2 regions of the Pantoea phytostimulans genome follow, and region 1 is predicted to be linked to the other one. Evidence: predicted binding sites of a transcription regulator. Region 1 holds the regulator's gene; the other holds the start of a gene.
What was found. Region 1 encodes CRP, which controls carbon source genes, mostly activating them, when cyclic AMP is high. Its sites were predicted from a motif close to ATGTGANNNNNNTCACAT; they were not measured.

Region 1 (8,014 bases):
AAGCATTCTTAGCGAACAAGGGCATCAACTGCTGCGCAATTTCCTTGATCAGTAAAACACTGTTTGCCTTTGAATGATTTTTTATGCATATTTTGTGATTATTATTTCACATTGGCTCAACAAACAATCAAATGAGGTCGTCAATGGCAGCGGAAAAAATTGCGGTAACGCGGGAAACGTTCGATAACGTTATTTTGCCTGTTTATGCACCAGCGCAGTTTGTGCCGGTGAAAGGCAAAGGCAGTCGCGTATGGGACCAGCAAGGCAAAGAGTATATCGACTTTTCAGGCGGCATCGCGGTGACTGCGTTGGGCCACTGCCATCCGGCGCTGGTAGAAACGCTGAAAAGCCAGGGTGAAACGCTGTGGCATACCAGCAATGTTTTTACTAACGAACCGGCGCTGCGTCTTGCCAGCAAGTTAATCAACGCCACCTTTGCTGACCGCGTTTTTTTCGCCAACTCTGGCGCAGAAGCTAACGAAGCCGCCTTCAAGCTGGCGCGTTATTATGCCTATAAGCGTCATAGTCCTTTCAAAAGCAAAATCATCGCTTTCCACAATGCTTTTCATGGCCGCACGCTGTTTACCGTATCGGTTGGCGGGCAGCCGAAGTATTCCGATGGCTTTGGTCCAAAACCGGCGGATATTGTGCATGTGCCTTTCAACGATCTGGACGCTGTCAAAGCGGTGATTGACGATCACACCTGTGCCATCGTGGTTGAGCCGATCCAGGGTGAGGGCGGCGTGATGCCCGCCACGCCGGAATTTATGCAAGGCCTACGCGCATTGTGCGATCAACATCAGGCGCTGCTGGTGTTGGATGAAGTACAAAGCGGTATGGGTCGCAGCGGCAAGCTATTTGCCTATGAACATTATGGCGTGACGCCAGATATTCTGACCTCGGCCAAAGCGTTGGGCGGCGGTTTTCCGGTAAGCGCGATGCTGACCACCAATGAAATCGCGTCGACCATGGCGCCGGGCGTGCATGGCACCACTTACGGCGGTAATCCGCTGGCGTGCGCCATTGCCGAAACTGCGTTGGACATCATCAACACACCGGAAGTCCTGGACGGGGTTGAAACGCGTCGTCAGCAATATGTTGAAGCGCTGAAGGCTATTGATGCGAAGCACGATCTGTTCTCAGATATTCGCGGTAAAGGTTTGCTGATTGGCGCGGCGCTGAAACCGCAGCACGCAGGCAAAGCGCGAGACATCCTGAATGCTGCCGCAACAGAAGGTTTAATGATTTTGGTGGCTGGCACCGACGTGATTCGTTTTGCGCCATCGCTGGTGATCGAGCCCGCCGATATTGAAGAAGGCATGATGCGTTTCGCCAAAGCGGTAGAAAAGGTGCTTAACGCGTAACGCCTTTTCTCCGTGAATTAGCTTTTCCGCAAATGCCTCACCAGCCAGCGACCGTGTTGCGGGCGCTGGCTCCAGGCCAAAGACGAGATGGTATGCATCACGCTCAGATGGGCCTGAATGCGTTTAACATGCTGCTCTAACACCGTAATCGGGCCTTCGTTGATGTTCTCTGCGGCTTCCAACACGTTGGTCTGAGAACTGTTCCCGTCATACTCCAGCCGCTGCTGACAACGCTGCAAGGCAATTTCACACGACTGCAAATAGCTCTCCGCCAGTGAAGGGGGCAACATGGTATGTTCACGCGCCAGAATGGTCATGGCGTTAATGTGTTCAACGATGAACTGACTGTGTGTCACCCACATGCGCATATCTTTTAAATATTGCGAATTAAAACCCGGCTCCTGCATCGCCTGATTGAGCGAGTTGAACAAGGCGTTATGTGCCTGATTAACCAGCACCCGCTGATAAGCCAGTTTTTCAGCCGATTGTTCAGGCCCCAGCAACATGCGCAGCGCATCCTGGTAAGTTTCCAGCGCATCATGCGCATTTTGACGCAATAAACCGCTCTGCCATTGTGGCCACAGCCACACCATACCGCCAAAGGCGATCAGGCAGCCCATTATGGTATCCATCAGGCGCGGCAGCAGAAATTGCGCGCCATTCAGTGACAGCAACTGCAACGAATAAACCGCTGTGACGGTAAAACCAATCGTTGCCCAACCATAAAACTGGCGAGTGAAGACATAACTGATAAAAGTAATGGCCAGCATGATCAACAGCACCAGCGATTCCGGGACGGCGAAGCGCAGCGTGGCGGCCGCAATCACCAATCCAGCAAAAGTACCCAGCGCACGGTGCTGAATACGAACCCGCGTGGCGCTGTAACTGTTCTGGCTGACGAACATAATGGTCATCAAAATCCAGTAGGGTTTGGGGATATTGAAAAACATCGCCAACGCGCTGCCAAACATTAGCATCACAGAAAACCGTCCGGCGGTGCGCAGTGCGGCGGATCTGAATCTTAGGTAGCTACGCAACGCAGACAGAAGCGGGAGGCGACGTTGGCGATCGGCCATTAAGTCACGTTGATAGAGCGGCTTTTGCGTACGTAACACGCGGGCGATGCGGTTGAAATGGTAAAGACAAAAATTGCCGACCGGGTTATCGGGATGCTGGCGCGTAATTTTTTCCAGTGCGCCCAGCTGCTTATCCATTGAGAAACGATCGGGAAGCTGGTGATAAAGGATATTGTCAGCTAAGACGCGCAGCCGTGCAGAAATGGTTTTAGCGTTCCAGCGGATCACCGCTTCGGCATGGCTTTGCTCAACCAGCTTTTGCACTTCTTCCGGCTGATGCAGACTGACCGAAATATGCTCCTGTAAATCCAACGCAACTTGAAAAGCCCGCTTCAGGCGTTTATGGGTTTCATCACCGTTGGCAGACAGCATATGCATCTGCTGATAGCAGATATTAATCAAATCCACTGCTTTTTGCTGACGCGCCAGCAGAGGTGGCAGCGCCTTTTCAGGATCGGTGAGTTGTGTCAGCAAGGTGTATTTCGCGTCGCAATAATTTGCCAGCTCGCGATAGACCAGACTCAGGCTTTCACGCATTGGTTGCTCTTTCCACAACCAAAACCAGAACCAGTTAAACAGGCCATACCACAGCGTACCGCCAATGTAGAGCAGCGGCGGAACCCAGACAGGCATGTGCCCCATCAGGCTTAAGGTGAAGATAGAGGCGATCAGCGCGCCGGGCAGTAAACGCCCGTGAAGTGGACTGATCTCACCCGTTACACCCAGCAAAAGCGGCACGACAAACAGAATCGCGGGCAGGGGAATGCCTTTCAGCGTGAGCCACTGAATAAGAAAGCTGCCAAGTGCAAACAGGCCGCCGCCAACGATCAGGCGTTTGAAGAAGCGCTTGTGGGGCGTATCAAGGCCAGCAATATTGCAGCAAGCGGGAACCAATGAGAACAGCAGACCTTTTTGCAGATCGCCAAACAGCCAGCCGAGCGCAACGGGCACGCAAAGGACCAGCGTTTGCCGCAGGGCATAATTGATCTCAGGATGATAAATGATTCGACGCCACATCAGCTCAGCGCAAATAATAACGGCGTGATGTTGCCATCACGCCGGGAGTGACAGGAATTAGCGGGTGCCGTAAACGACGATGGTTTTGCCGTGTGCTGAGATCAGGTTCTGATCCTCCAGCATCTTCAAAATACGGCCCACGGTTTCACGTGAACAACCAACAATTTGGCCAATTTCCTGACGAGTAATTTTAATTTGCATGCCGTCGGGATGCGTCATGGCGTCTGGCTGTTTGGCCAGATTAAGCAGTGTTTGTGCAATGCGTCCAGTCACGTCGAGGAAAGCGAGGTTACCCACTTTTTCTGACGTTACCTGTAAGCGACGCGCCATCTGCGACGACAGTCGCATCAAAATATCCGGGTTTACCTGAATCAACTGACGGAATTTCTTGTAAGAAATTTCCGCCACTTCGCACGCGGTTTTCGCACGTACCCAAGCGCTGCGTTCCTGACCTTCTTCAAACAGGCCAAGCTCGCCGATAAAATCGCCTTGATTCAGATAGGAGAGAATCATCTCTTTGCCTTCTTCATCTTTGATCAGAACCGCAACGGAACCTTTCACGATGTAGTAAAGCGTTTCAGCTTTTTCACCTTGGTGAATCAGCGTACTTTTGGATGGATATTTGTGAATATGGCAATGGGACAGGAACCATTCGAGTGTAGGGTCTGTTTGCGGTTTGCCGAGAACCATTCGCTATTATCCTCTGTTGTAATCGTGCCCAAAATACAGGGGACAGTTTCCCTGTCAGGCGATGAAAGCGTAAAGCATTTTCCATTTTGGAAATTATTCGGGCTGCATTTGGCGCAGTGCGCTTAATTCTTCCCGGCTCCGTCATCGAGTGACGAAAAATATTTTCAGCTCTGTTTGTAGCACAGCTTTTGCCGACTGTCTTGTGTTGTCTCGCTTCAGCAAAGTGCGGATTTCTCTGGATTGCTGTTTACCAGGTGAAAGCGTACTCTGGCGGCAAATCAGCATATTCTGGGAGCTAAATCATGCAGGCAAGAGTGAAATGGGTTGAAGGTCTAACGTTTCTTGGTGAATCCTCTTCTGGTCATCAGGTTTTGATGGACGGCAACGCCGGCGATAAAGCCCCTAGCCCAATGGAAATGGTGTTGATGGCAGCGGGCGGTTGCAGCGCGATTGATGTGGTCACCATTTTGCAGAAAGGCCGCAATGATGTAGTGGATTGCGAGGTGAAGCTGACGTCCGAACGTCGCGAAGAAGCGCCGCGTATTTTTACGCATATTAATTTGCACTTTATTGTCAGCGGCAAAGCGCTGGCTGACAAAGCGGTTGCACGTGCTGTCGATCTTTCGGCTGAGAAGTATTGCTCAGTCGCGATCATGTTGGGTAAAGGGGTAGAAATGACCCACAGCTATGAAGTGAAAGAACGGTAATTGCTGGAGGCCGACTCTCGGCCTCTCTATCCATCATTTTTCAAATTGCTGGTGCGTTGACTGCCCGCATTCACCGGTAACATCTACTTTAATCAGCTCATCAGGATTCATTCGTTGCCATCTTCCTGCGATTCGAATTATTTAGGGTAGATATTTATTCAATCCGCTTACCTTCCATTAATCGTTTTACCAATGGCCCCATAATCAACTCCATCGCTAATCCCATCTTGCCGCCCGGCACCACCAGCGTATTAATGTGCGAAATGAACGATCCCTGTAGCATCGCCAGCAGATAAGGAAAATCGATATCTTCCAACGCCTGAAAATGGATCACCACAAAGCTCTCATCCAGCGACGGAATGGTGCGTGCGGCAAACGGGTTTGACGTGTCTACGGTAGGAACGCGCTGGAAGTTAATATGCGTGCGGGAAAACTGTGGGGTAATGAAATTGATGTAATCCTCCATTGAACGCACCACTGAATCCATCACCGCTTCACGTGAATGCCCGCGCTCGCTGGTATCACGCACCAGCTTCTGAATCCATTCCAGATTCACAATCGGCACTACGCCAACCAGTAAATCGACGTTTTCAGCCACATTGTGTTGCGCTGTCATAACGCCGCCGTGCAGGCCTTCGTAAAATAAAATATCCGTATTCGACGGCAGCGGCTGCCAGGGTGTAAACGTGCCGGGCACTTGATTCCACGGCACCGCTTCATCATAGGTATGCAGATATTTGCGCGACTCACCCTGACCACTTTTACCGTATTCGATAAAAGAGTGTTCTAGCAGGCCGAAGTCATTGGCTTCGGGACCGAAATAGCTGACATGACGTCCAAGATCGCGCGCTTTGCGGATCGCCATGTCCATTTCCGGGCGGGTAAAGCGGTGAAAACTGTCGCCTTCAAGCTCTGCCGCGTGCAGATCCAGCTGCTGAAAAATCTTACGAAAGGCGAGGCTGGTGGTGGTGGTTCCGGCTCCGCTGGAGCCGGTCACCGCGATAATTGGATGCCGAGCAGACATAAAAAAACTCCCTGTGAGGTCGGGCGAAGAGCATTGTTAGCATGAATTTCTCGTTAGCGCATTAGCTGCGAAATTCATTGCGCGGCATGATATTTACCGTTTCATGCAGTTCAGACCACACCAGCACAACATCGCCACGCTCAAGCTGGCGGCGTACATCAGCAACTTTGTCTTCCAGACTGCGCTCATGCTCGCCGTAGTCGGTACCTTCTCGCAGGACAAAGGTTTCAATCAGATTTTCGAGTGTTTCGGGCGAAACATCTTGCCAGGGAATAATCACGGGTTAGCAATCCAAAAAAGGGGAAATCCATTGCGGCACGCGCTGTTCCAGCCACAGTTGCGGTTGACGCAGCGTACCACCGACAAAACCAACATGGCCGCCATGTGACGTCAGCTGATAAGTAATAGTGGCAGATAATTGTTCTTTGCGCGGTATCACTTCATCGCTCATAAACGGATCGTCTTTGGCATGAATGATCAGCAGCGGTTTACGCACCGCCTTTAATAAAGGCAAAGCACTGGCACGACGATAATAGTCGCTGGCATCCGTAAAGCCGTGGGCACGTGCGGTGATCGCATCATCAAAATCACGTAAACGGCGCAACGCCTTCAATTGAGTTAAATCCACCGGCAGCGTTTCCGGCCAGGCAAGCAGCTTGCGTTCAGCGTTTTTCTTGAGTTGAGCGAGCAGGTAATATTGATAGAAGCGTGAGAAACCTCGCTCCAGCCGGAGGCTACAGGGCTCAAGCATCAGTGGGGCCGAAACGATTACGCCTGCATCCAGTGCGGCCTCGTTGCCTTGTTGACCCAGCAGACAGCCCAGCATATTACCGCCAAGCGAGAAACCAACCGCCACGGTGGGAACATGGCCCCAGCGCGCGCGTAACCAGTGCAGGAAAAAGCTGGCGTCGCCGGTTTCACCGGAGTGATAAATACGGTTCAGGCGATTTGGCTCGCCACTGCAACCGCGAAAATGCATGACCACCGCCAGCCAACCGCGCGCCTGACACATCTGCATCAAACCATGTACATAAGGGCTGGTAAAACTCCCCTCAAGGCCATGAAACAGAACCACGCGCGGCTTGTGCTGCGCTTGCTGCGGATCTTCACTCCACGCCAGATCAACAAAATCGCCATCCGGCAGATCGAGCCGCTGCCAGTGTGGCTGCAACGTTACATGGCGTCTGAGCAGGCGCGGCAGCACGGTTTGCAGATGCGGGTTGCGTAAGCCCGCGGGTGCGTTAAAACGTTCATCTGCACTGCCAGTAAATTTCATGTCGTAAAGGCTTGTCTGTTCCATATCACACTGTTAGCTTCGATAGGTTTTTTGCTTGATGGGGTGAGGAGCACCCGATTTTCATGGAACTGAGCCTTTTTTTATCGATGTTGGGTTTTCTCTGGGTCGCCGCGATCACGCCAGGCCCTAATAATATGTTACTCACCGCCTCGGGCGCCAATTTTGGCTTTATGCGCACCATTCCGCTGATGATTGGCATCATGATCGGCATGCAGGTCATGTTACTGATGGTGGCGTTCGGTGTGGGCGGCCTGATCGTGCTTTATCCTTCACTGCATTTATTCCTTAAGATTGCCGGTAGCCTCTATCTATTGTGGCTGGCATGGAAGATTGCGACCGCAGCTTATGAAAAACTGGAAACCGATGATGCACCCGCAGCACCCATGCCATTTTGGCAGGGCGGATTATTACAGTTAATCAATCCCAAAGCCTGGTTAATGGCGTTGGGCGCGGTAGCCAGCTTTAGTCTGGCGGGCGAGGCGTACCGCCATTCCGTGATGGCAATTAGCCTTGGCATGTTCATTGTGAATTTGCTGTCAGGGGTAATCTGGATGGGGTTTGGCGCGATGATTGGCCGCATCCTTCGCAGCCGCCGGGCTTGGACAATTTTCAACGTGGCAATGGGCGCATTAACCGCAGCCTGCGTGCTGTTGATCTGGCATTGAGTTAACTGGAAGCGCGTTCAACGCGCTTCCAGGGCAACACTTCCCGAATAATCGGCGCACGTGGATGGCGAATTTTTTCCAGCAGCAGCTGCACGCTGCGCGCGCCGAGCTGATACATCGGCTGTTCGATAGTGGTCAACGGCGGATTCAGGCTGCTGGTAAAAGGAATACCGT
Region 2 (8,014 bases), 470 kb from region 1:
AGGCGAATAAAAGTTCGTCCGCTTCGCTGTTTTTTCCGTTAATCAGTGGGAAATATATTCCAAATAAACTGTGGCTGAGTAAACGCTTTCGTTTTAAATTTGCCTTAAGGTCGTTAATTGCACCGATAACAACGTTACGTTATTTACATCAGCTTTCACATTTGCCACAGATCGATCAGATGATGAGCCTGCAAGGCCTGTTGCCCGCTAAGCTGCATCGTCCTTATTTACGGGCGGGATTCAGCGTGGCGGCGCGTGCGCAGGCTATCCTTGATCATTATCAGTTTATTGAGCAGCTGAAAAATGTGCCATTGCGTCAGCTGCTGCAAAGTGCCGGAGATAATGTTATTGCGACGTTTTTTGGCAAAACTGGCGAGACGTTTTTAATGACTTGTAGCCCAGGTTATTACGATCGTGAAGGTGAAATCACGCTAGTGCTGCGTTATCAACAGCAGGTGATTGCCTCGCTCTCGTTTTCAATTATTAATGAAAACCAACAGCGAACCTTATTAATTGGCGGGTTACAAGGCCCACGAAAACATATCAGTAATGAGGTTATTCGTGAGGCGACTAAAGCGGCACACGGCGTATTTCCTAAACGTTTATTAATGGAGGCGGTGTTTATTTTTGCGGAACAATGTGAGGCGAATAAAATAGCCGCCGTCGGAGAAAACACGCATGTCTTTCGCAGTATGCGTTACCGTCACAGCAAAAGTGGCCATTTTTTTGCCAGCTACAGTGAGTTTTGGTTATCACTCAATGGCGAGGCGCGCGCGGATGGCTTGTTCACGCTGCCGTTAAACTTGCCGCGTAAATCGTTAGAGGATATTGCCAGTAAGAAACGTGCCGAATATCGCCGTCGCTACGAACTGTTAGATGGTCTGGCGGAGCAGGTTTATGCCGCCGCCGGACAGCGCAAAGTCGATCAGGCCGCAGCCTGATCCAAACTCAGAACGCGTTTTTAGCGAAACCTGTCATGACTTTCAGGTCCATTTCACGTCCCAGCGCGGTCATTGGATGCACCACAACCAGGCCGCGCGCGCTTTTCTTCAGCGCGCCTAAGTTCGCCTGCTCTTTCTTGGTAATTTCGCGGCTGAACGGCAGCTTTTGCAGCTTCTGTGCTTCCACACTCAGCTTCTCGACGCGCTGGTTACGCAGACGCTCGATCTCAATAACCAGGGTTTCTTTCTCTTTTAACAGCGCACCCAGCTTTTCTATATCACCCGATTCCAGCAGCAGCGGCTCTTTACGGTTCAGGGCGTCCAGCTGATCGCTGAGGCGTTTGATTTCGTTCTTTTCTAGCTCTTTCATGACCACAACTCGTTGAGGAAAACAGGCAAAGGATACACCAAATTCGGCGCATATTCTCGGTGAGGTTAGGGTGATAACAGGCGGCAATGCGCCTGTTGAGGTTTAGCCGTTGGGCTTTTTAAACGCCTGCTTCAGGCTGATGCGGGAAATCAGCTCGGTGAGCGACAGCACCATGGTGGAACGCACCATCTGTAAATAGCGCTGCTGCTGCATGGCGCGAAGCTCCGCGTCATCGGGATGAAAGGCCGGTACGGGCGGCCACGCCGTTACGCAATGCAGCTCGCCAAAAGGGCCGAGAATCTCATCGTCAGTGAAGCGATAATCACCCATGTCGTGATTCAGCTCTTCACGTAAGGCGATCAGCAGTTCACAATCTTCATACTCATGGCGATTGATCACGCCAAGTCCGTAAATCAGCTTAAGCCGCACCGGCAACTCACCCAGCGGACCATTGCCGAGCAGCAACGGTTCAACTGCGTATTTTACGGCGTAGTCGTCTTTACGAAATACCTGTAATACCAGCAGATTAACCGCTTCGGCCAACAGCTCGACAGCGGCGATCAGAAAGCTTCTCACCGAGCGACCGGCGTTCAGGCGCTCAAGCACCCGGTTTTCAAAAGCTTGCTTCTCTTCCATTATTGCCTGCATGGGTTCAATACTGCTGTTGGGCGCAGGCGAACTGCGCCCGACTTGCTTCGCTAACACGCGTGCATCATGCCATAGCGTTATAGGCGCTCACCACCGAAGCCACCACTTCGCTGTCGGCCTCAAGGCCTGAAATCTCTGCCAGCGTGGTTTGCGGACCTTTCTCCTGCAACAGCGCGGTTAATTCTTGCGCCTGCGGATCTTGCTCGCTGCGATAGTGCATGGCAGCAGCAATGCCCTGAACCAGATTGGTGTGCGGCAGTTGATATTCCAGCGTGCCCAGTGTGGGCTTGATCAAACGATCGCCTGCGCTTAGTTTACGCAGCGGTTGGCGACCTACGCGTTCAACATCATCTTTCAGATAAGGATTTTCGAAACGTCCAAGAATTTTCTGGATATAAGCGGCATGTTTGTCGGCTTCAAAACCGTAACGCTTGATCAGCACCGCACCGCTCTCTTCCATCGCACCTTTCACCACGGCGCGAATTTTTTCATCCAGAATGGCATCGCGAATAGTTTGGTGGCCGGCTAACTGGCCGAGATAGGCGGTAATCGCATGTCCGGTATTCAGGGTAAAGAGTTTGCGCTCGACAAATGCCATCAAGTTGTCGGTCAGTTCCATACCGGGAATAGTAGGCAGATCGCCTTTGAACTGGGTTTTATCAACAATCCACTCGCTGAAGGTTTCAACGGTGACTTCCAGGGGATCGTTGCTGCCCGCTTCTGAAGGCGGCACGATGCGGTCTACCGCAGAATCCACGAAGCCGACATGCTGCTCCAGCCATGCATGATATTGCTCTGGCAGCGCCTTCAGCACATGCTGTTTCAGCTGGCTGGTGCCGCGCACCATGTTTTCACAGGCGATAATGTTTAATGGGCGGGAATTACCGTTGTCGCTGCGCTTGGCCAGGCCTTTCGCTACGCTGCCGGCGATACGCTCCAGAATCTGTGGGCCAACCGCCGTGGTAACGATATCAACCTCTGAAATCAGCGTAATGATCTCATCACTGGTGCTGTTGACCGCGCTTACGCCCTTGACGATTTCGACTTTAGCCTGCTCGCCTACAACATGAACGGGATACTCATGACGCGCGTTTAGTGCATCCAGCACCGCCTGATTCACATCTGCAAACACCAAGTCGATGCCTGCATCAGCTAACAGTTTGCCAATGAAACCACGGCCAATGTTTCCTGCTCCAAAATGTAACGCTTTCATAATGTTGACCCATTTAAAAGACGATGGGGCGAGCATGTCCACCCCGGAATTCGGGGCGGGCTTACCCACCCCAGGGAAAATAATCTGTCAGAACGCTGTTCTGAATTGTGCGCTAACTATACGGTTGCCGTGCTGCCGGAAAGCAGATCCAACACTTCCTGGACGCTGGTCGTGTTGGCCAGCTTCTCGATCACCGTGTCGTCGTCCAGCGCATTGGTCAGGCTGGTAATCACCTGGATGTGCTCGTTATTGCGGGCTGCAATGCCGATGACTAAACGCGCAATATCTTCTGGCTCTTCACCAAACAGCACACCCGCCGGATATTGGCAGAACACTACACCGGTTTTCAATACGCGATCTTTGGCTTCCACGGTACCGTGCGGCACCGCAATAGATTCACCCAGATAGGTTGGCGTCAGTTTCTCACGCTCCAGCATCGCTTCAACATATTCAGGCTCAACATAACCGCCTTTCACCAGCTGTTCACCCGCAAAGCGAATGGCCTGCTCTTTGTTGGTCGCGCTTTTGCCAAGGAACACGTTGTCTGCGCCCAGTTTGAACAGATGCGCATTGCCTTCATCGTAACTATCAGCCAACGTTTTTTGCACAGTACCGCGATGGGTTTCGCTGCGATTAGCTGCAACCAATCGTTCAGTCAGCGTGGCGTACAGCGCGCTGTCGAGGAAGTTATTCAGCGAGATATGCTGCGCATGCGGCGCCTGACGAATGGCACGTTCAGTTAGATCGCGGTGAGTAATCACCAGATCCACATCGCCCGGCAGGGCGTTGATCGCGGTATTCGTTACCGACACACTGCTCAGACCAGCGTCCTGCACTTTCTTACGCAGTACACCTGCGCCCATGGCGCTTGAACCCATTCCCGCATCACAAGCGACAATGATTTTACGTACGTGGTTCAGGTCAACGCTCATGGCATCGCTCGCGACAGCCGCTCCGGCTGCACCCGCAGCGCCTTGGCCTTTAGACTGCGCTTTCATGTCCTGCATGCGCTGGGTTGCCGCTTCAATGTCGTCGTCTTCTTTCACTTTGCTGGTTTTCAGCAGAATGGCCGATACCACGAAGGAAACAGCAAAGGCAGCAACAATCGCAGCGATGTTAGCGAAGTAGGCTCCTTTTGGCGTCATGGCTAACACCGCCAGGATAGAACCGGGTGAGGCGGGAGAAACCAAACCGCCATTCAGCAGAGTCAGCGTGAACACGCCAGTCATACCGCCGAGGATGACCGCTAACAGCAGGCGCGGTGCCATCAACACATACGGGAAGTAAATTTCGTGGATACCACCGAAGAAGTGGATGATTGCCGCACCGCCCGCAGACTGTTTAGCACTGCCACGACCAAAGAACATGTAAGCCATAAGCACACCCATTCCTGGGCCTGGGTTCGCTTCGATCAGGAAGAAAATAGACTTACCGGCTTCACTGGCCTGCTGGATACCCAGCGGCGAGAAAATACCGTGGTTAATCGCGTTATTGAGGAACAGGATTTTCGCCGGCTCAACAAAGATGGAGGTCAGCGGTAGCAGGTTATTCTGCACCATCAGATTCACGCCAGCGGCGAGAATATGCGACAGACCTTCAACCAACGGACCAATAGCCATAAACGCCAGCAGCGCCAACAACATACCGATGATACCGGCAGAGAAGTTGTTAACCAGCATTTCAAAGCCGCTTTTGATCTTACCGTCAATGGCGCGGTCGAATGATTTGATCGCCCAGCCGCCCAGTGGACCGGCAATCATTGAGCCGAGGAACATCGGCATATCCGCACCAACAATCACGCCCATGGTGGTAATTGCACCGACCACACCGCCGCGATCGCCGCCAACCAAGCGTCCACCGGTAAAACCGATCAACAGTGGCAGCAGATAGGTGATCATTGGGCCAACCAGCTTGGCCAACGTTTCGTTTGGAATCCAACCTGTTGGAATAAACAGCGCGGTGATGATGCCCCAGGCGATAAACGCCCCGATGTTTGGCATCACCATATTACTCAGAAAGCGACCAAAGCTTTGTACTTTGACCTTCACCGATGAGGACATAAACCCACCCCTTATTGAGACGCGCTGCAATAGGAGAGCGCGTTTGTTTTTGTTAAGTGACCACGGCGGGGAGCCGTTGGTATTACTGTATGCACGCGGACTCTATCACGCGAATATGACGCTGCGTAGCACAGGGGAAAAGTGTGATTCATATCACCCAATTACGGTGGCGTCAGGGGTGATTTAAGTGATGGCGATCACAAAAAAGTGCTGTAAGAAAAGTACGATGGCGATTATTTGAACGGAAACTGGGTCGTTATGTGAGTTGTGTCACCTTTTGGGCGGGACGGTTTGTTGCTGTTATGTGATTCAGATCACAAACAATCGTTGGTCGAAAATGCGTCAGTTCACACTTTGTGGGGGAGCCATTTTGAAGAGAGAGAATTTGGAAAGAAAGGACAGAAAAGAGAGCAGGGCAAACCTCAAGATTTGCCCTGCTTGATATCTTATTGCGGGCTGCCCTGCACAGCATTTTGTGCCTGGGTCAGTGCTTGTGCATTCGCTGACAAATTGCTCATTAATGTATTGTATTGCGTGGCCTGATCCTGCGTTGGGAACTGGACGCCGCCATCGTTGAAGCTCACGCGATTACCTTGTGTCTGCAAGAAGTCACCGGTTTGCACCGCGCCCTGGCTCAACGCTTGCAGTTTCGGCAGTAACGGAATCAGCACATTAGCGGGCTGCGTTACCACTTTGTCATAAGCGCTGTCGTAAACTTTCTTCAAGTCGTCCGACTGTTTCAGCGAGGCTTTGCTGCTGTCAGCTTGCATCTTAGCGCTTTCAATCTGCTGCGTAACAATCACTAACGCGCTGTTAGCCTGACGCAACGAATCACGGCGAGTGAGATAATCTTGCGGCACGCGAATCGCAGATAACTCATCAACCACGGGGCGCATGCCTTGTTCAACCGCTTTGTTCGCCTGCTGAGAGAAACCATAAATGATGGCGTAATCGCTCGCGAATTTACCGAAGGTCTGCTTTTGGTTTTCGCTCAGGCTCGGTAAGTGCTCACCGCTGCGCATCACGGTATTTTGGAGAAAATCGCTGAAGGCTTTGCGCTGATCGCCTTCTTTATCACCACATGCGGTGAGTTGCAGCACGATAAGCGCGCCAGCAAGCATTATGCCGCTGCGCGTCCAAAGGCGGGAAAGTCCTGAAGCCATTCGTTCAACTCCTGTCAGTAAACGGGCTGATGTCTATGTAACAATGGCCTAAAGAATAGAACAAACAAGGGAGCGCACACAACGTGAAACCCGCGCGGTTGATCAGGAGAGAGCCACACTTCATCCCTTCCTTGTGTAATGCGCAAAGGAAGGGATGCTTAAGGTGCTTAATAATCAGCGTTAAAGATGCAATGCTGGGCGCTTTTCAGAGCAGCACACCAGACGATTAATAAACCAGCGCTTGACCATCTTTACGGCTTTCGGTTGCGGCAATATAGAAACCTTGCGGATCGCGCACAATCACTTGCGCACCGCCAAAGTTATAGCTGCTCAGCGGATCTTCCAGCACCACGTTGTGTCCCATGCGGCGTAGCGTACTTAACGTATTGCGATCGATGGTCGATTCAAACACCACTTCACGCCCTTGCACCACACGCCAGCGCGGCGCATCAATCGCGGCCTGCGGGTTTTGTTTATGTTTCATAATGCGTAACGCCAGTTGCAGATGTCCTTGTGCCTGCATCGGTCCACCCATCAGACCGAATGACATCAGCGGTTGGCCCTCTGCATCCAGCGCAAAGGCGGGAATGATGGTGTGGAACGGACGTTTATTTCCTGCCACCACATTAGGATGATCGGCATCCAGCGAGAAGCCTGCGCCACGGTTTTGTAGGCTAATGCCGGTTCCCGGCACGACGACACCTGAACCGAATCCCATGTAGTTTGACTGAATAAACGACACCATCATGCCGCTGGCGTCGGCGGTTGAGAGATAAACCGTGCCGCTCTGCTGCGGTGATCCAAAGGTGAAGTCACCCGCTTGCCTTGGATTAATCAACGCCGCACGCTGTTTAAGATAACCTTCGCTTAACAGCAAATCGGCTGGGAATTCGAGGTGATCTTCATCGGTAACGTAACGCTCTAAATCCACCAATGCCAGCTTCATCGCTTCAATGGAAAGATGCAGCCACTGCGGCGAATCGGGTGCATATTGTCCAATATCCCACTCTTCCAAAATGCCGAGCGCGATCAGTGTCGCAATGCCCTGGCCGTTTGGCGGCAGTTCCTGTACAGAACCGCCAGCAAAGGGATGCGACAGCAGCTTCACCCAATCAGCACGATGATTTTTTAAATCTTCCAGCGTCAGCGCGGCGTTGTGCTCGCGGGCAAAAGCAGCAATCTTTTCCGCCAGCTCACCGCGATAAAAACTTTCACCGTTGCTTTCGGCGATCTTTTGCAGTGTCTCAGCTTGTGCTGGATTACGGAACAGCTCACCGATGCGCGGCGGGCGGCCTTCCGGGGCAAAACACGCGGTGAAGCCTGGCTGGTCTTTCAGTTTTTTGTAGCCGCGCTGCCACAGCTGACCAATCAGCGGCGAGACCGGAAAACCGTCGCGCGCGTATTCAATTGCCGGTTGTGCCAGTGTGGTCAGCGGCAAGGTGCCAAAACGTTCAGCCAGCGTAACCCAAGCCGAAACAGCGCCGGGCACGGTGACGGCATCCCAGCCGGTTTCGGGCATTTGGCTGTGACCCGCAAATCGTTCTGGGTTCCACGCCGCTGGAGCGCGTCCTGATGCGTTTAATCCGTGCAGCTCTTTGCCGTCCCAGATAATCGCGAAG

Region 2: ACF2G4_RS14900 (PTS mannitol transporter subunit IICBA) is a predicted target of CRP. The motif match lies at 5,418-5,435, and genes of this name have one in related genera.

The regions. Positions count from the first base shown of each region.
Region 1 covers NZ_CP173698.1:2,704,668-2,712,681, reverse strand. Annotated here, with positions in the region: gene ACF2G4_RS12740 (aminodeoxychorismate synthase component II) at 1-55, shown strand, start outside; gene ACF2G4_RS12735 (aspartate aminotransferase family protein) at 144-1,364, shown strand; gene ACF2G4_RS12730 (YccS/YhfK family putative transporter) at 1,382-3,457, opposite strand; gene crp (cAMP-activated global transcriptional regulator CRP) at 3,515-4,147, opposite strand; gene ACF2G4_RS12720 (OsmC family protein) at 4,450-4,854, shown strand; gene ACF2G4_RS12715 (phosphoribulokinase) at 5,009-5,878, opposite strand; gene ACF2G4_RS12710 (YheU family protein) at 5,940-6,158, opposite strand; gene ACF2G4_RS12705 (hydrolase) at 6,162-7,178, opposite strand; gene ACF2G4_RS12700 (LysE family translocator) at 7,238-7,840, shown strand; gene ACF2G4_RS12695 (LacI family DNA-binding transcriptional regulator) at 7,842-8,014, opposite strand, start outside.
Region 2 covers NZ_CP173698.1:3,175,924-3,183,937, forward strand. Annotated here, with positions in the region: gene ACF2G4_RS14880 (VirK/YbjX family protein) at 1-941, shown strand, start outside; gene ACF2G4_RS14885 (YibL family ribosome-associated protein) at 949-1,311, opposite strand; gene mtlR (mannitol operon repressor MtlR) at 1,414-1,959, opposite strand; gene mtlD (mannitol-1-phosphate 5-dehydrogenase) at 2,024-3,172, opposite strand; gene ACF2G4_RS14900 (PTS mannitol transporter subunit IICBA) at 3,289-5,232, opposite strand; gene ACF2G4_RS14905 (DUF3053 domain-containing protein) at 5,679-6,395, opposite strand; gene ACF2G4_RS14910 (gamma-glutamyltransferase family protein) at 6,622-8,014, opposite strand, start outside.